Regions from separate parts of the Paenibacillus sp. FSL R5-0908 genome, predicted to be linked through region 2. Evidence: predicted binding sites of a transcription regulator. Region 2 holds the regulator's gene; the other holds the start of a gene.
The links. The regulator CtsR, encoded in region 2, represses protease genes until heat stress. The targets are predictions, from matches to a motif close to ATGGTCAATAAAGGTCAAACA.

Region 1: the regulator CtsR is predicted to act here: its motif matches at 3,963-3,983, upstream of clpP (ATP-dependent Clp endopeptidase proteolytic subunit ClpP).

The regions. Positions count from the first base shown of each region.
Region 1 covers NZ_JBBOUV010000001.1:180,965-188,863, reverse strand. Annotated here, with positions in the region: gene tpiA (triose-phosphate isomerase) at 1-32, opposite strand, end outside; gene MKZ09_RS00925 (phosphoglycerate kinase) at 59-1,240, opposite strand; gene gap (type I glyceraldehyde-3-phosphate dehydrogenase) at 1,357-2,367, opposite strand; gene MKZ09_RS00915 (sugar-binding transcriptional regulator) at 2,481-3,533, opposite strand; tRNA gene MKZ09_RS00910 (tRNA-Arg) at 3,802-3,876, shown strand; gene clpP (ATP-dependent Clp endopeptidase proteolytic subunit ClpP) at 4,070-4,666, shown strand; gene MKZ09_RS00900 (GDSL-type esterase/lipase family protein) at 4,756-5,394, opposite strand; gene MKZ09_RS00895 (PdaC/SigV domain-containing protein) at 5,506-6,609, opposite strand; gene MKZ09_RS00890 (SIMPL domain-containing protein) at 6,736-7,491, opposite strand; gene MKZ09_RS00885 (HPr family phosphocarrier protein) at 7,661-7,899, opposite strand, start outside.
Region 2 covers NZ_JBBOUV010000001.1:6,723,782-6,731,680, forward strand. Annotated here, with positions in the region: gene clpC (ATP-dependent protease ATP-binding subunit ClpC) at 1-1,493, opposite strand, end outside; gene MKZ09_RS30675 (protein arginine kinase) at 1,529-2,593, opposite strand; gene MKZ09_RS30680 (UvrB/UvrC motif-containing protein) at 2,622-3,146, opposite strand; gene MKZ09_RS30685 (CtsR family transcriptional regulator) at 3,177-3,638, opposite strand; gene MKZ09_RS30690 (GNAT family N-acetyltransferase) at 3,932-5,104, opposite strand; rRNA gene rrf (5S ribosomal RNA) at 5,526-5,642, opposite strand; rRNA gene MKZ09_RS30700 (23S ribosomal RNA) at 5,772-7,899, opposite strand, start outside.

The DNA of each region.
Region 1 (7,899 bases), 6.5 Mb from region 2:
TTCCAGTTACCTGCAATAATAGGTGTTCTCATGACTTATGTTGCCTCCTTCTTAGGTCTTACTTATCGTTCAGTGCTTCTACGCCAGGAAGCGCCTTGCCTTCCATGAACTCAAGGGATGCACCGCCACCAGTGGAGATATGATCCATTTGATCAGCCAGGTGGAATTTCTCTGCTGCTGCTGCGGAATCTCCGCCACCAATAACAGTGTAACCTTCAGTGGTTGCACAAGCTTTTGCTACTGCAAGTGTACCTTCAGCGAATTTATCGATTTCGAATACGCCCATAGGTCCATTCCAGACAACCAGCTTGGAGTTCTTGATAATATCGGCATAAAGTTCACGAGTCTTAGGTCCGATATCCAGTCCTTCCCAACCTTCTGGGATTTCATTGTAATCAACGATCTTAGTGTTAGCGTCAGCACCAAATTTATCAGCAACAACAACATCAACAGGAAGCATGAAGTTTTTACCAAGTGCTTTTGCTTTTTCGATGAATCCAAGAGCAACGTCAAGTTTGTCGTTGTCTACTAGTGATTTACCGATTTCAAAGCCTTGTGCTTTAGTGAATGTATAAGACAATCCACCGCCGATCAGGACGTTATCAGCCAAAGACAACAAGTTATCAATAACATCAATCTTGTCTTTAACTTTCGAACCACCGATGATCGCAGTGAAAGGACGTTCTGGGTTAGAAAGAGCTTTACCAAGAACGGACAATTCTTTCTCCATCAAAAGACCGGATACAGCTGGTAGGAAATGAGCGATACCTTCTGTCGATGCATGTGCACGGTGAGCCGCACCAAACGCATCATTAACAAACAAATCAGCCAATTCAGCGAATTGTTTAGCCAGTTCAGGATCGTTTTTCTCTTCACCTGGGTAGAAACGAACATTCTCAAGTACAAGTACGTCGCCTTCGCCTAGCTCAGCGATTTTTGCTTTTACAGCTTCGCCAATTGCTTCATCAGCTTTAGCTACTGGTTTGCCAAGAAGCTCGGACAGACGTTCAGCAGCAGTAGTCAAACGCATGGAATCTACGAATTCGCCTTTAGGACGACCCATATGACTCGCAAGAATGATCTTTGCACCGTTCTCGATCAAATATTTAATGGTTGGAAGTGTTTCGCGAATACGAGTATCATCAGTAATTTTACCGTCTTCTACAGGTACGTTGAAATCCACGCGTACAAATACGCGCTTACCCTTTACTTCTACATCACGGACGCTTTTTTTGTTCATGATTAATTCCTCCACACCCAAAATTGTTTCTAGCAGGAAACAAGAAATACATTTAGAAAGAGCGGAAACAAGGAATTTCTGTTTCCGCTCTATAGATGTTGCTTATATCAAGTCAATTACTTAGCGATTTTAGCGAATTTCTCCAAAGTACGAACCAATTGTGCAGTGTAGGACATTTCATTGTCATACCAAGCAACAGTTTTAACCAGTTGTTTGTCGCCAACAGTCAATACTTTAGTTTGTGTAGCATCGAACAGGGATCCGAAAGTCATACCTTTGATGTCGGAAGATACGATTTCATCTTCAGTGTAACCATAAGTGTCTGGATCGGAAGCTGCTTTCATTGCTGCGTTGATTTCTTCAACAGTAACGCTCTTATCAAGAACAGTTACAAGCTCAGTCAGGGAACCAGTTGCAACTGGAACACGTTGAGCTGCACCATCCAATTTACCTTTAAGTTCTGGAATAACCAGACCGATTGCTTTAGCAGCACCAGTAGTGTTAGGAATGATGTTCTCAGCTGCTGCACGAGCGCGTCTGAAGTCACCTTTAGCATGTGGAGCATCCAAAGTGTTTTGGTCACCAGTGTATGCATGAATTGTAGTCATCAAGCCTTCAACGATACCGAACTTGTCGTTCAGTACTTTTGCCATTGGAGCTAGGCAGTTAGTTGTGCAAGATGCGCCGGAAATAACAGTCTCAGTACCATCAAGAATGTCATCGTTAACGTTGTAAACGACAGTTTTCATGTCGCCAGTAGCTGGAGCGGAGATAACTACTTTCTTAGCTCCACCTTTCAAGTGTTTTTCAGCTGCTTCTTTAGTTGTGAAGAAACCTGTGCACTCAAGTACGATATCAACGCCTAGGTCGCCCCATGGCAATTCTTCAGGGTTGCGGTTAGCAAGAACCTTAACTTCTTTACCATTGACTTTGAAGAAGCCATCATGCACTTCAACATCACCTTGGAATTTACCTTGAGTTGTATCATATTTAAGCAAATGAGCAAGCATCTTAGCGTCAGTCAAGTCGTTGATTGCTACCACTTCGATACCTTCTACATTTTGAATACGGCGGAAAGCAAGGCGTCCAATACGTCCAAAACCGTTAATTCCAACTTTTACACTCATTGAATAGTTCCTCCTAGAATTCGTTTTATTTATTCAAAACAGACGGTGAGGTCTGTCATGACAACAATGTTAAGTATGATGCAAGAAGTATGTTATTGCCTGCAATCTAAAAACTACGAAGATAGCTGTAGTTGATTGTCAATTTCCTTGCCTATTTCTACTGCGGCAGCCTCGTCCGTGACGAGAATATTCTCCTGCCCGAAACGCAGCATGGCATGAATGGCTTTGGCCTTGGGTTTGCCTCCTGCAATACCGATGACTTTCTCTGTCCGGATGATATCTTCTAGACGTAGACCCATCGTAAGCATGGTATGGACAACCTGACCCTCTTCATTGAAATAATAGCCAAAAGATTCGGCCACTGCCCCTTCACCCTGGATTTCCGAGACTGTAGCCTCGTCCAGTTTGCGGCGGCGGGTCATTTCAATGGCATCCCCAATCCCATGTACAATAATACGCGAACTGCGGATGGTTTGTACAATCTCTCCAATATTAGAGTCAAGCGCCAGCGATTGGTATGCATCCCCACTAAGCAAATCAGGGACATGCAGCAACCGGTAGTTGGCTCCAACCCGCTTTGCCATTGTTGAGGCAATCGTGTTGGCTTGAATCTCCATACTCTCTCCTAATCCTCCACGCGCCGGAACAAACCAAGCGTTCTTATAGGAAAGGGACAACGGCGGTGTCAGTTGATCAGCCATATCGGCAAGCGTCGATCCACCTGTGACGGCAACTGTATCATCTGCGCGAAGTATACTCAGCAGCGCTTTCGCACCCGCTCGGCCAAGCTCTCGTTTGGTGAACGGCGATGACTCACAATCACCCGGTACTACAATAACTTTATCCAGACCATACGTTGCTCGAATTTTCTCTTCCAGCTCATCCAGACCAAATAGGCTCTTAACAACCGGCTCTAGCAAATCAAGCAGTCTACGTCCAGCAGCGCTAATGCGCATGCCAACACTCTCGATCTCAATAAGCCCTTGCGATTTCAGAAGATCCGTCTCGGCACGCAGTACCCGCTCAGTCATATCTAGCGAAGCGGCTAGCGTTCTGCGCCCAATAATATCGGACAGCATGATCTGATGAAGAATCGTGTACCGTCTCTTAAGGGTTTCCATGAGATCAGGCAGAAGCTGCTTTTGGATATCTAATAAATTACGCATACTTTCACTCCTGCAACTTCGTCTTCCTCTATTCCCTTGTTCATGGTCTCAAAACGTCCCGGGTAAACTTTTTAAGTCCCACCCATATTCTAACCAAATATTGCTCGAAGCGCAAGTCTTCCGAGAGTAGAATTCTCAAGCGCTTGTCTTCTTATACATGAATAAGGTCAGAAAAAGATATAGCGCCCGATGCCTGTCCCTAGAGCGCCTGTCCAGTATTAATATTACATTGCAATTGTGTAAAAATTGTATTATAATCATTTTTGTTGCGCCCGTGGTCCAATGGATATGACGTAGGCCTCCGAAGCCTGAGATCCAAGTTCGATTCTTGGCGGGCGCGCCATTAATTTCATTTTTGCACATAATTTAGTAGTGCCTATACTACTACTTAACCAAAGAGCCGCTTGTCGGCTCTTTTTTTTGAATATAAGTTTGACTTTCTTTGACTTTTTGTTTGAATTTGTTTATCATGTGGGTAATACGGCAAGAGTAAAAATGAATACATTTAAAGAACCAATATCAAGGAGGTTTTCCACGTGAGTTATATTCCTATGGTAGTAGAACAGAGCAACCGCGGCGAGCGCGCTTATGACATCTATTCCCGCCTGCTGAAGGACCGCATCATTTTCCTTGGAACGGAGGTTAATGACGTGGTAGCCAATTCTATCATCGCACAAATGCTGTTCTTGGCTGCCGAAGATCCTGACAAGGACATTCACCTTTACGTGAATAGCCCAGGCGGTTCCATTACTGCAGGTATGGCTATTTTTGATACAATGCAGTACATTAAACCAGACGTTTCCACCATCTGTGTGGGTATGGCAGCTTCCATGGGAGCTTTCCTGCTAAACGCTGGCGCCAAAGGCAAACGCTTTGCACTGCCTAACAGCGAGATCATGATCCACCAGCCTCTGGGTGGTGCTCAAGGTCAAGCAACGGACATTGAAATCCGTGCCCGCCGTATCCTCAAATTGCGCGATAAGCTGAACCGTATTCTAGCAGAACGTACGGGTCAACCTCTAGAACGTATTGAGAAGGATACAGATCGCGACTACTTCATGACTGCTGCAGACGCGGCTGAATACGGTATCGTAGATAAAGTAATCGAGAAGACATTGCCTAGCGGTGTGTAAGCTATAAAGTAAAAATATAAAGAGGCTGTGCTCTAACCATAACGGATAGGGTACAGCCTCTTTATATTTTATAGAAGACCTAAATCCAATTAAGCCAGCCCGCCATAACCTAGCGCGTCCAGCTTCTCGGCAATTACGCGATAACCCCGGCCATTCGGATGCAAATGATCAATGGATAACAGCCCTCTCTCATTTCCTGCGAACTCACTGTAAATTGAAGCAAATCCACAGACTCGACTGCTGTACTGTGCTGCGTATTGATTAAACTGTCTGACCCACTCTGTCGCACCAACCACCTGAGGATAGGGATTATATAATCCCACAATTCTAATGATAAAAGGTCTACGCGTCCTCGCCTTCAATTGTATGAGAATATTCATAATTGCAGAGAAATTTTGTTTGCATTCCTGAAGCGATCTGCGCAGCTCTGCGGATAAGTTCCCTTGCTGTCTTGCTGCGGATTTGGCCGCGTGAATCAAATCATTACCACCGATAGACACAGTGATGATATCGGCTTCTCGAACGGCCTCACGCATCATGGTATTTCCGCGCAGCCGCTGCTCCAGCTCTGAAGTAGTCATTCCGTTCACGCCTAAATTCGTAGAGGCTACAGTTGTCCGCAGTCTCCCTTCTGCCATTCTACGGTACACCGGTACAAAACCGTTACCTGGCAGAGCACCAAATCCAGTCGTCAAGGAATCGCCAATTGCAGTATATTGGTAGCCCATAGCTCTCCCCCGTTCATAAACTAGTTACTCCCTTTAGCATATGAACAAGAGACAACTCTGGTAAGGGGGAGATGTCTTGTGCCGACATTAGCGGAGATGAAGAATTTCCATTTATTTCATGCCAGCAAACGGGCTACTGCCATCCGGCAAAAGCTCTTTGAAACTAAAAGTATAATCAGGGAAGCCTGCAGCATAAGCTGTGTACTCATATAATTGGAAGAACAGAACAACCTTGTCGTCCTTCAGATAGAAATATTTCTCCGTATTTAATCCGTTGAATCCTCCCAAATAACTAGCCTCTGCCTTCAGCAGCTTGCTCAGCTTAGCATTCAGCTGTTTTTTGTAGTTTGGATTAGCTCCAAACAGGTCGCCCAACAATAGACGTTTACCATCCTTAAGCGAGAAGGTGAATGCCTCCCGGTTAGTCATTCCATGAGCGCCGCCCGTATCACTATACTGATGCATCACTATGCTGATCACACCATTTTGATTGTAGGTCACTACATAACCTGAATCATAGGTGTATTTGGGCTCTGCCCCATCTCGATCGGAGATATCCTGTTCTGCACCCGCCGCGAATTTCATAACACTTTCCTTCAAAGTATTATTAATAGCTTGTTGGGCACTGGAGTTGCCCAATCCACTGATCTTCGGATAATCAAGCTGAATAAAAGCTTCTGCCCGATCTTTAGCATAAGTTTCCGTGGTTACCGTCAGCGCGTTCTGCGGTCTGTTCACCACATTCAGCCTACTAGCGGCCCGACTCCAATCTACCTTATAACCCATATAATCATTTAACAATCCTGATGGAACATAGAGGCGATTATTAATTAACTTCCCTTCATACTCTCGAATGAAATAGTTATTCACCCACACAGAAGTACCGTAACTGGATAAAATCAACTTCGCCTTGGCCGATCCTTTTCCAATCATGTACGCATTTTCCTTCTTATTATACGCAAGCGGTAATCCCAACACATCTCGCATAAAAGTTATGGGAATCCAGGCCTGTCCTTCCTTCAAAATACCTTCCTTTAACGAATTTATCCCGTTTGCCTTTAAAACGATACGCGAATCAATAGCTTTATTCTCCGTTTTACTTGCTGCTGCATAACCCGTTTCGCTGGGCAGCAGACCTCCGCCAAACAATAAACCTGTTGACATCACACCTATGCCCCATTTGCGTACTGATTCTTTTGAAATAATATTCATCATCTTATTTTTCCTCTCCTTTCCAATTTATTAAACAGAATCGTAGAGAACTTACACAAAAAAAGAGGCGCCCCCCACTATTACTAGTGGAAGATCACCTCTCCTCTCTGTATTCACCTTGTTCTGATACTATTTCAATTCATACATTACGCTTAGCTGAGTTGTAACTTTAACTACACCAGGTTGCACGGATGTGCTTGCACCAGCATCTGCTGCAGCCATATTCATTTTTAGATTCTGTTCAAAATAAACCGGAGTGATATCGCCATCATTTTGGCTGACCGTGATCACTTGACCCAAGCTGCGTTTAGCTGCCTTAGCAATAGCCCCTGCTTTAACATCTGCATTCGCCATCGCTTTTTCAATCACCTGAGCTTCAAATGCAGAAGTATCTTCCACAGAAAAACGTGCATTTCCGATATTATTCGCCCCTGCCGCAGATGCAGCGTCCAGCAATTCACCAACCTTAGTCAGATCTCTATAAGACACTAACAGCGTATGATTGGCGTTGTATCCCTTCACTTGCTGTCCTTCTTTTTCGCTGTAACTATAATTGGGTTGCACATAAAACTGCGTGCTTTGAATATCTTTATCTGCAATTTTCCAAGTATTCTTCAGTAAAGCCATAATCTTCTGAATTTTAGCGGCATTGGTCTTCTGCGCTTCTTGCGCAGTTGTGGCCGTAGTATCCACACCGATGGTCAAGTATACGATATCCGGCTTGAGGGACAATTCGCCTTTACCTACTACACTAACGACATTTTTCTGCACTTCATCTGCGTAAGCCTTTGCAGGACCTTGGAAAACACCACTCATGCCGATCCCTCCAATTAACAAACTCCCTACGATCATCACTGAACCAATTTTCTTCAATAAACCTTTCATATTTGCCAGCCCCTTTCATTTCTTGTGATTTGTTATTATCCTCTAGACGAGTCATTTTGGTAAATGTTGCACGTCTCAATCTATTTCTTGGTATTAAAAAAAGCCCCGAAGGGCTTTTGGTCATGCGATAAATAAAGTCTTCCTAGCAGTCTTCCTAGCAGTCTTCCTATTATTGGTTCTCAAGCTCTTCTTTGCTGACCAGACTTGTCAAAGCGTTTACAGCTTGATCGGCATCCGCACCGTCCGCGCTAATGTAAATCTCCGTGCCGGAACTGATAGCGAGGCTCATAATCCCCATAATACTTTTAGCATTTACTTTTTTATCATCTTTTTCCACGAAAATCTCCGACGAAAACTTGTTAGCTTCTTGCACAAACAATGCTGCCGGTCGGGCATGAAGCCCTGTCT
Region 2 (7,899 bases):
CGGTCGGTCTCTTCTTCCTTCAGCTTGCTTACAGGGATCCCCGTCCAGCTTGCTACAACCTGTGCGATATCTTCAGGAGTAACTTCAGAATCGGTGCGTCCTTGCTTTTCTTTCCACTGGTTCTTAGTCGTATCAAGCTCTTCACGGATTTTTTGCTCCGTATCACGCAGGGCAGCCGCTTTCTCAAACTCTTGGCTCTGAACAGCGGAATCCTTCTCCTTGCGGATATCATCCAAGCGCATTTCTAGTTCCTTCAGATTTGGCGGGATAGTGTAAGAGTGAAGCCTTACTTTAGACCCTGCTTCATCGATAAGGTCAATGGCTTTATCCGGCAGGAAACGATCCGGAATGTAACGATCAGACAGCTTTACAGCTTCCACGATAGCTTCATCCGTAATTTTCACACGGTGATGTGCTTCATAACGATCACGAAGTCCAAATAGAATTTGTACCGCTTCTTCTGGAGATGGCTGATCCACCGTAATAGGTTGGAAACGGCGCTCCAAAGCTGCATCTTTTTCAATATATTTACGATATTCATCCAGCGTCGTCGCACCGATGCACTGAAGTTCTCCGCGGGCTAAAGCCGGCTTAAGAATGTTAGATGCATCAATAGCACCTTCTGCGCCACCAGCACCGATCAGCGTATGAAGCTCATCGATAAAGAGTACGATATTCCCCGCTTGGCGAATCTCATCCATGATTTTCTTGAGGCGGTCTTCAAACTCACCGCGATATTTAGTACCAGCCACTACAGAGCCCATATCGAGCGTCATTACGCGTTTGTCGCGCAGTGTTTCTGGAATTTCATTATTAATGATCTTTTGGGCCAAGCCTTCAGCAATAGCTGTTTTACCCACCCCAGGTTCACCTATCAACACCGGGTTGTTCTTCGTCCGGCGGCTCAGTACCTGAATAACACGTTCAATTTCCTTGCTACGACCGATAACTGGATCCAGGTTGCCATCCTTGGCATAAGCCGTCAAATCGCGTGCTAGACCGTCTAGAGTCGGTGTGCTGACATTAGCAGGTGTTCCGCTATGGCTGGATGCAGCCTCGCTGCTTCCCAGAAGCTGAAGCACTTGCTGACGAGCTTTGTTCAAGCTGATGCCGAGGTTATTAAGCACACGAGCCGCGACACCTTCTCCTTCACGAATAAGTCCTAGCAGAATATGCTCAGTGCCGACATACGTATGTCCCAGCTTGCGGGCTTCGTCCATCGACAACTCGATTACTTTTTTGGCGCGAGGAGTATAAGCAATGTTCGTAGGTTGTTCTTGGCCTCTGCCAATCAGTGTCTCCACTTCGTCCTGGATTTTCTCAAGACCCAGACCCAAAGCGATTAATGCTTTAGCAGCAATGCCGTCTCCTTCACGAATAAGTCCTAGCAAAATATGTTCTGTGCCAATATTGTTGTGTCCTAAACGAACAGCTTCTTCCTGCGCTAGCGCTAGCACTTTTTGTGCGCGTTCCGTAAATCTTCCAAACATCATATCTCCTGCACCTCCATGAATAATAAATATCTATATTAATGTTGTGTTCCCAGTGTTTCTCGGAGCAGTTTCGCCCGATACATATCCCGTTCAGTGGCGTTCATCTCATCACCGAACATTTTTTGCAGAAATCCTGGCTGTGTCTTAACGTTAAGCTCATTAAGCACGGAAATCGAAGGGCCTTCCAGTATGCCAAGGTCGACCCCAAGTCTCACATCAGATAGCCGTTGTGCGGATTCTTTAAGCTCCATTAGAGCGGCATAACACAAAATCCCATAAGATCTTTTGACTCGGTCTGTAATTCTTAAAGCGGAATCTACAAGCAGCCTTTCACGGGCATTTCGTTCATGCTCTATAATCTGGGTGACTACACTGTGAAGGTTCTCGATGATTTCACTTTCCGTTTGACCGAGAGTAATCTGATTGGAAATTTGAAAGATGTTCCCTACTGCTTCGCTGCCCTCACCATAAATTCCTCTTACAGTCAATCCCACTTGATTCACTGCTGACAATATGCGATTGATCTGTTGGGTCATTACTAGTGCTGGCAAATGCAGCATTACTGAGGCACGCAGCCCTGTACCCACATTGGTGGGACAACTGGTCAAATATCCTCTTTTATCATCAAAAGCGTAATTAACAGCCGATTCGAAGATATCATCGATGGCGGTCGCACGTTCCCATGCTTCTCTTACCTGAAGACCCGGGAACAGACATTGAATCCGCAGATGGTCTTCTTCGTTAATCATGATGCTGACCGACTCATCTTCATTTAATATTACAGCTGCGCCACGTGAATCATTGGCCAGATTAGGACTGATAAGATGTTTCTCGACCAATACCTTTTTGTCCAGTTCATTCACTTCAGCAAGCTTTATCAGTTGAAAAGATCCGAATTCGGCAGCAGTTTCCCCATGAAACACAGGGGCCAGCAGCTCTAATACTTCTTCCGATTGCTCTAAGGAAGCAAGCATAGGGAATGGAAGATGCTCTAAATTACGTGCAATACGCATACGGCTGCTAATTACAATCTCGGAGTGACTGCCTCCCGAGCGCATCCAATCACTAAGCGCTTGTTCAGTAAATCGGAGACTTGACATGTCATATCCCCCCTATATATCAAAGACTTTACTCTTGTGCCATTTCTTTTTCAAGTTGGCGAATTTGATCCCGCAGCTCTGCCGCAGTTTCGAATTCCTCCTGTGCGATACTTTGCTGTAATTCCAGCTTCAATTCATCAATTTGCCGTTTGAACACAATCTGTGCTCCAGCACGTTTGGGAATCTTGCCTACATGAGAAGTGCTGCCATGCACCCGTTTAAAGAGCGGGTCCAGTGCACTGTTAAAATATTTATAACAGGAGCTGCAGCCAAAACGACCCAATTTGCTAAACTGCGAGTACGTCATCCCACAATTCTCACATTGCAGACTCTGCGTAGTCTTCGTAGCAGCCGTCTTTTCCTTACCGGCCCCTTCAAGATCAAGCAGACCAGACAGCAAGCTGTGAATGGAGAATCCTCCAGCAGTTCCCGGGATCAGTTCACCCTTCTCCCGAGCACAGCTCTCGCAGATATGAAATTCTGTCTTCTCTCCATTCACGATCTTGGTGAAATGGAGTGTTGCTGGCTTGACGCCACATTCCTGACATTGCATAAGCGAAAGCCCCTCCCTTATGATTGACAATTATTTGCCTAACAAAGAGATTAACATCGCCTTCATAATCTTGGCCCGAATCTCATCCCGATATGGAATCTTAACCGTTAGGCAATCCCGAGAAACAGCAGCGCGCATAAGACACGCCTCACGCTTGCTTAGAAAACCAGCTTCCTCCAGCTGATAAATCAACCCTTCGGCAGCGTTCTGATCTATCCCGCCACCTATAGTATGGTTTAAATGGGCATGCAGTGCCACGTTGGGCGGCAATTCAAAACGTTGAATACGAATATATCCCCCGCCACCACGCTTACTTTCCACCACATAGCCTTTTTCCAGTGTAAAGCGTGTACTAATAACATAATTGATCTGTGACGGTACGCATGAGAACTGGTCCGCCAGGTCATTTCGCTGGATTTCCACCGTACCTTCGGGACTTTCATGCAAAATATTCTTCAGATATTGTTCAATAATATCAGAGATATTGCGCATCACTCATCCTCCAGTGCTCTTTAAAGCTTCATAATATCGCTTGCGGCCGCATCCTTAATGACATTCATTAGTGAACTTCATTCATATAAGTCTGAAGAAAACTTCACGAATTCAGAGGATCGCACTGTATGTCATCAGGTGCGTTGACTTTGACTTTCTTTGACTTTTTAATATTATAACATATTCTGTGCTAATTCCAAGAGGATTCTCTTATTTTTCACTTTTTTCAGCGAATGTATTCGGAAATAAAGAACTCTCCCAGCATCTTTCGAAGGGGAGAGCCTAATTATTTTCTAAAAATGATCAAAAAGTGCGGTTTCAGCTTGCGGTATGATTTCTTCGAGCCATTCCAGAGACGTCGGATTACCAGTCACAAGTCCATAACGAGCCAGCTCTGCCGAGCGTTTATATCCAAACATTAGAATCGTCAGCGTACCAATATCACAGCTTAAGTCAGCTGCATCCCGTTCACCCTCTATACGCAAGAAAGCTGCTGCTCCCTCTTCGGAGACCGTCCATTCCCACAACCCGTCATTCCATGGGGCATATTTATCTTCAATATAAATAACCTGCTTCTTCTGACTGCTGTGACGCTTAAAAGAATAACTCTCCACAAATACTTTAGCATTCACAATACGCGCCATAAAATAAGGATAATTCTCCTGCTCTATACGCGGATCAGACAGCAAAAAGGGTAACATATCATCGGATGGCACCAGTTTTAGCGATGCACCGGTCACCATCGAATCGTGATTCGCAAGAAATGTCCACAGCCCCTGCCGGGCCTGTTCGTTCAAAAACACAAATTCATCAATGACCAGTTCTCTATTTTCTATCTTATATAGTACGTATCCTTCAGGTTCCCCAAGCTGTGAGTAAAATACCGCAATCTGACCTTCATCATCCAGAACAGAGTTCTCCCACCAGTCCAAATCGCGCTTAAGTGTCCCGTTATATCTAACTGCAAAACGATTGTATAAGTTGTCCAATACTTCGATATCTTTAACACCACGTCTTACCTTGCCCTCAACTTCAACCTTCTTGGGAAACTTGGCAACAGGAATGGAGTATTTCTTATATTCACAATAAACTTCCCAACCAAATTTGCGATAAAAGGGGATCAAGAACGGATGCAGAAAAGATAATGTCTGCCCCGCCTCATTCATCGTTTGCAGCGTATGCGCCAGGAGCTTTGCCACATGTCCCTGTCTGCGATTCTCCGGCCATGTCGCTACCCCTGCGAGCCCTCCCATAGGTACTAATCTACCTTGTATGTACACTTCGAATGGAAGAAGAGTAAGTTTGGCTTCCAAAGTACCTTCTTCAAAAGCACCCCATACGCGTTCTGCTTTAAATCTTTCCTTAGCATTCGCCCTTTTCTCACTGGGCAGCTTGTATTGAAAAGCATATTCAGATAAATCCATGCTTAGATCAAACTCTTCTGAGTGCAACTGTCTGATATCCACAAAACTCACCTCATCATTTATGAATTTACTTTTATGGTTAGTATAACAAGAGAGTGTATGGTGTGCGAATTATAAGGATATTTTTCGAACTTTATTTAGTTATCCACAGCCTTAAGCTGTTTTAAAAATAGTCTTGTAATCTTGTCCTATTCAAGTTAAAATAATTATCCACTTATCAATCCCTCTATCCACATAAATATGACTATATCCACAGCAACCCGTGTATTACTAAGGTTTTCTGTTGACAGATCTACATAAATATGTACTTAATCCACACCATCCGGTGATTTTTCGCCTTTTAATCATCTATCCACATGTGCGTAAGTTTTCTGCAAATCCCAATGAATTATCCACAAGTTTTCCACAATCTATAATAGACGCAAAAAAGCCACTGTCGAGTTATCAACAGTGGTCTATTTGTGCTTGGCAACGTCCTACTCTCCCAGGACCCTTCGGTCCAAGTACCATCGGCGCTGGAGGGCTTAACGGTCGTGTTCGGGATGGGTACGTGTGGAACCCCTCCGCTATCGCCACCAAACATGCGTCTGTGAAACAGACGCTGCCGCGTGAAATTCAGTTCATCACCAGAAGTGACAATGAATTTCTAAGCGTGTTACAGGCTTAATCGCCTGAAAACTGAATCCGAAACAAATCTGCATTCTACGTATAGGATAAGCCCTCGACCGATTAGTATTGGTCAGCTCCATGCATTGCTGCACTTCCACCTCCAACCTATCTACCTCGTCGTCTTCAAGGGGTCTTACTAATTGGGAAATCTCATCTTGAGGGGGGCTTCACGCTTAGATGCTTTCAGCGCTTATCCCGTCCGTACGTAGCTACCCAGCCATGCTCCTGGCGGAACAACTGGTGCACCAGCGGTACGTCCATCCCGGTCCTCTCGTACTAAGGACAGCTCCTCTCAAATTTCCTGCGCCCACGACAGATAGGGACCGAACTGTCTCACGACGTTCTGAACCCAGCTCGCGTACCGCTTTAATGGGCGAACAGCCCAACCCTTGGGACCTACTTCAGCCCCAGGATGCGATGAGCCGACATCGAGGTGCCAAACCTCCCCGTCGATGTGGACTCTTGGGGGAGATAAGCCTGTTATCCCCAGGGTAGCTTTTATCCGTTGAGCGATGGCCCTTCCATGCGGTACCACCGGATCACTAAGTCCGACTTTCGTCCCTGCTCGACTTGTAGGTCTCGCAGTCAAGCTCCCTTATGCCTTTGCACTCTGCGAATGATTTCCAACCATTCTGAGGGAACCTTGGAACGCCTCCGTTACTCTTTAGGAGGCGACCGCCCCAGTCAAACTGCCCGCCTGACACGGTCCCCGTACCCGATTAGGGCACTAGGTTAGAACCTAGATACGATCAGGGTGGTATCCCAACGGCGCCTCCACCGAAGCTTGCGCTCCGATTTCTACGGCTCCCACCTATCCTGTACAGATCGTACCCAAATTCAATATCAAGCTGCAGTAAAGCTCCATGGGGTCTTTCCGTCTTGTCGCGGGTAACCTGCATCTTCACAGGTATTAAAATTTCACCGGATCTCTCGTTGAGACAGCGCCCAAGTCGTTACGCCATTCGTGCGGGTCAGAATTTACCTGACAAGGAATTTCGCTACCTTAGGACCGTTATAGTTACGGCCGCCGTTTACTGGGGCTTCGGTTCATAGCTTCGGGTTACCCCTAACCACTCCCCTTAACCTTCCAGCACCGGGCAGGCGTCAGCCCGTATACTTCGCCTTGCGGCTTCGCACAGACCTGTGTTTTTGCTAAACAGTCGCTTGGGCCTTTTCACTGCGGCCCCCTCGTGCTATTCACACTACCGGGGCACCCCTTCTCCCGAAGTTACGGGGTCATTTTGCCGAGTTCCTTAACGAGAGTTCTTCCGCGCGCCTTAGAATTCTCTTCTCGCCTACCTGTGTCGGTTTGCGGTACGGGCACCTTCTCCTGGCTAGAGGCTTTTCTTGGCAGTGTGAGATCATGACCTTCGCTACTATAATTTTCGCTCCCCATCACAGCCCAGCCTTAACGATGTGCGGATTTGCCTACACACCAGCCTCACTGCTTAGACGGACATCCATCAGTCCGCGTCACTACCCTCCTGCGTCACCCCATCGCTCATAGCGGATTACGGTGGTACAGTAATTTCAAACTGTTGTCCTTCGACTACGCCTTTCGGCCTCGCCTTAGGTCCCGACTTACCCTGAGCGGACGAGCCTTCCTCAGGAAACCTTGGGCTTTCGGCGGATCAGATTCTCACTGATCTTTTCGTTACTCATACCGGCATTCTCACTTGTGTAGTGTCCAGCGCTCTTTTCAGTACACCTTCAACCCCTACACAACGCTCCCCTACCCCAGATGCAAAGCATCTAGCCATAGCTTCGGTGGTGTGTTTAGCCCCGTTACATTTTCGGCGCAGAGTCACTCGACCAGTGAGCTATTACGCACTCTTTCAATGGTGGCTGCTTCTAAGCCAACATCCTGGTTGTCTGTGCAACTCCACATCCTTTCCCACTTAACACACACTTGGGGACCTTAGCTGATGGTCTGGGCTGTTTCCCTTTTGACAATGGATCTTAGCACTCACTGTCTGACTCCCGGCAATAAGTATATGGCATTCGGAGTTTGACTGAGCTTGGTAATCCTTGCGGACCCCGCACCCAATCAGTGCTCTACCTCCACTACTCTTATACCGAGGCTAGCCCTAAAGCTATTTCGGGGAGAACCAGCTATCTCCGAGTTCGATTGGAATTTCTCCGCTACCCCCACCTCATCCCCGCACTTT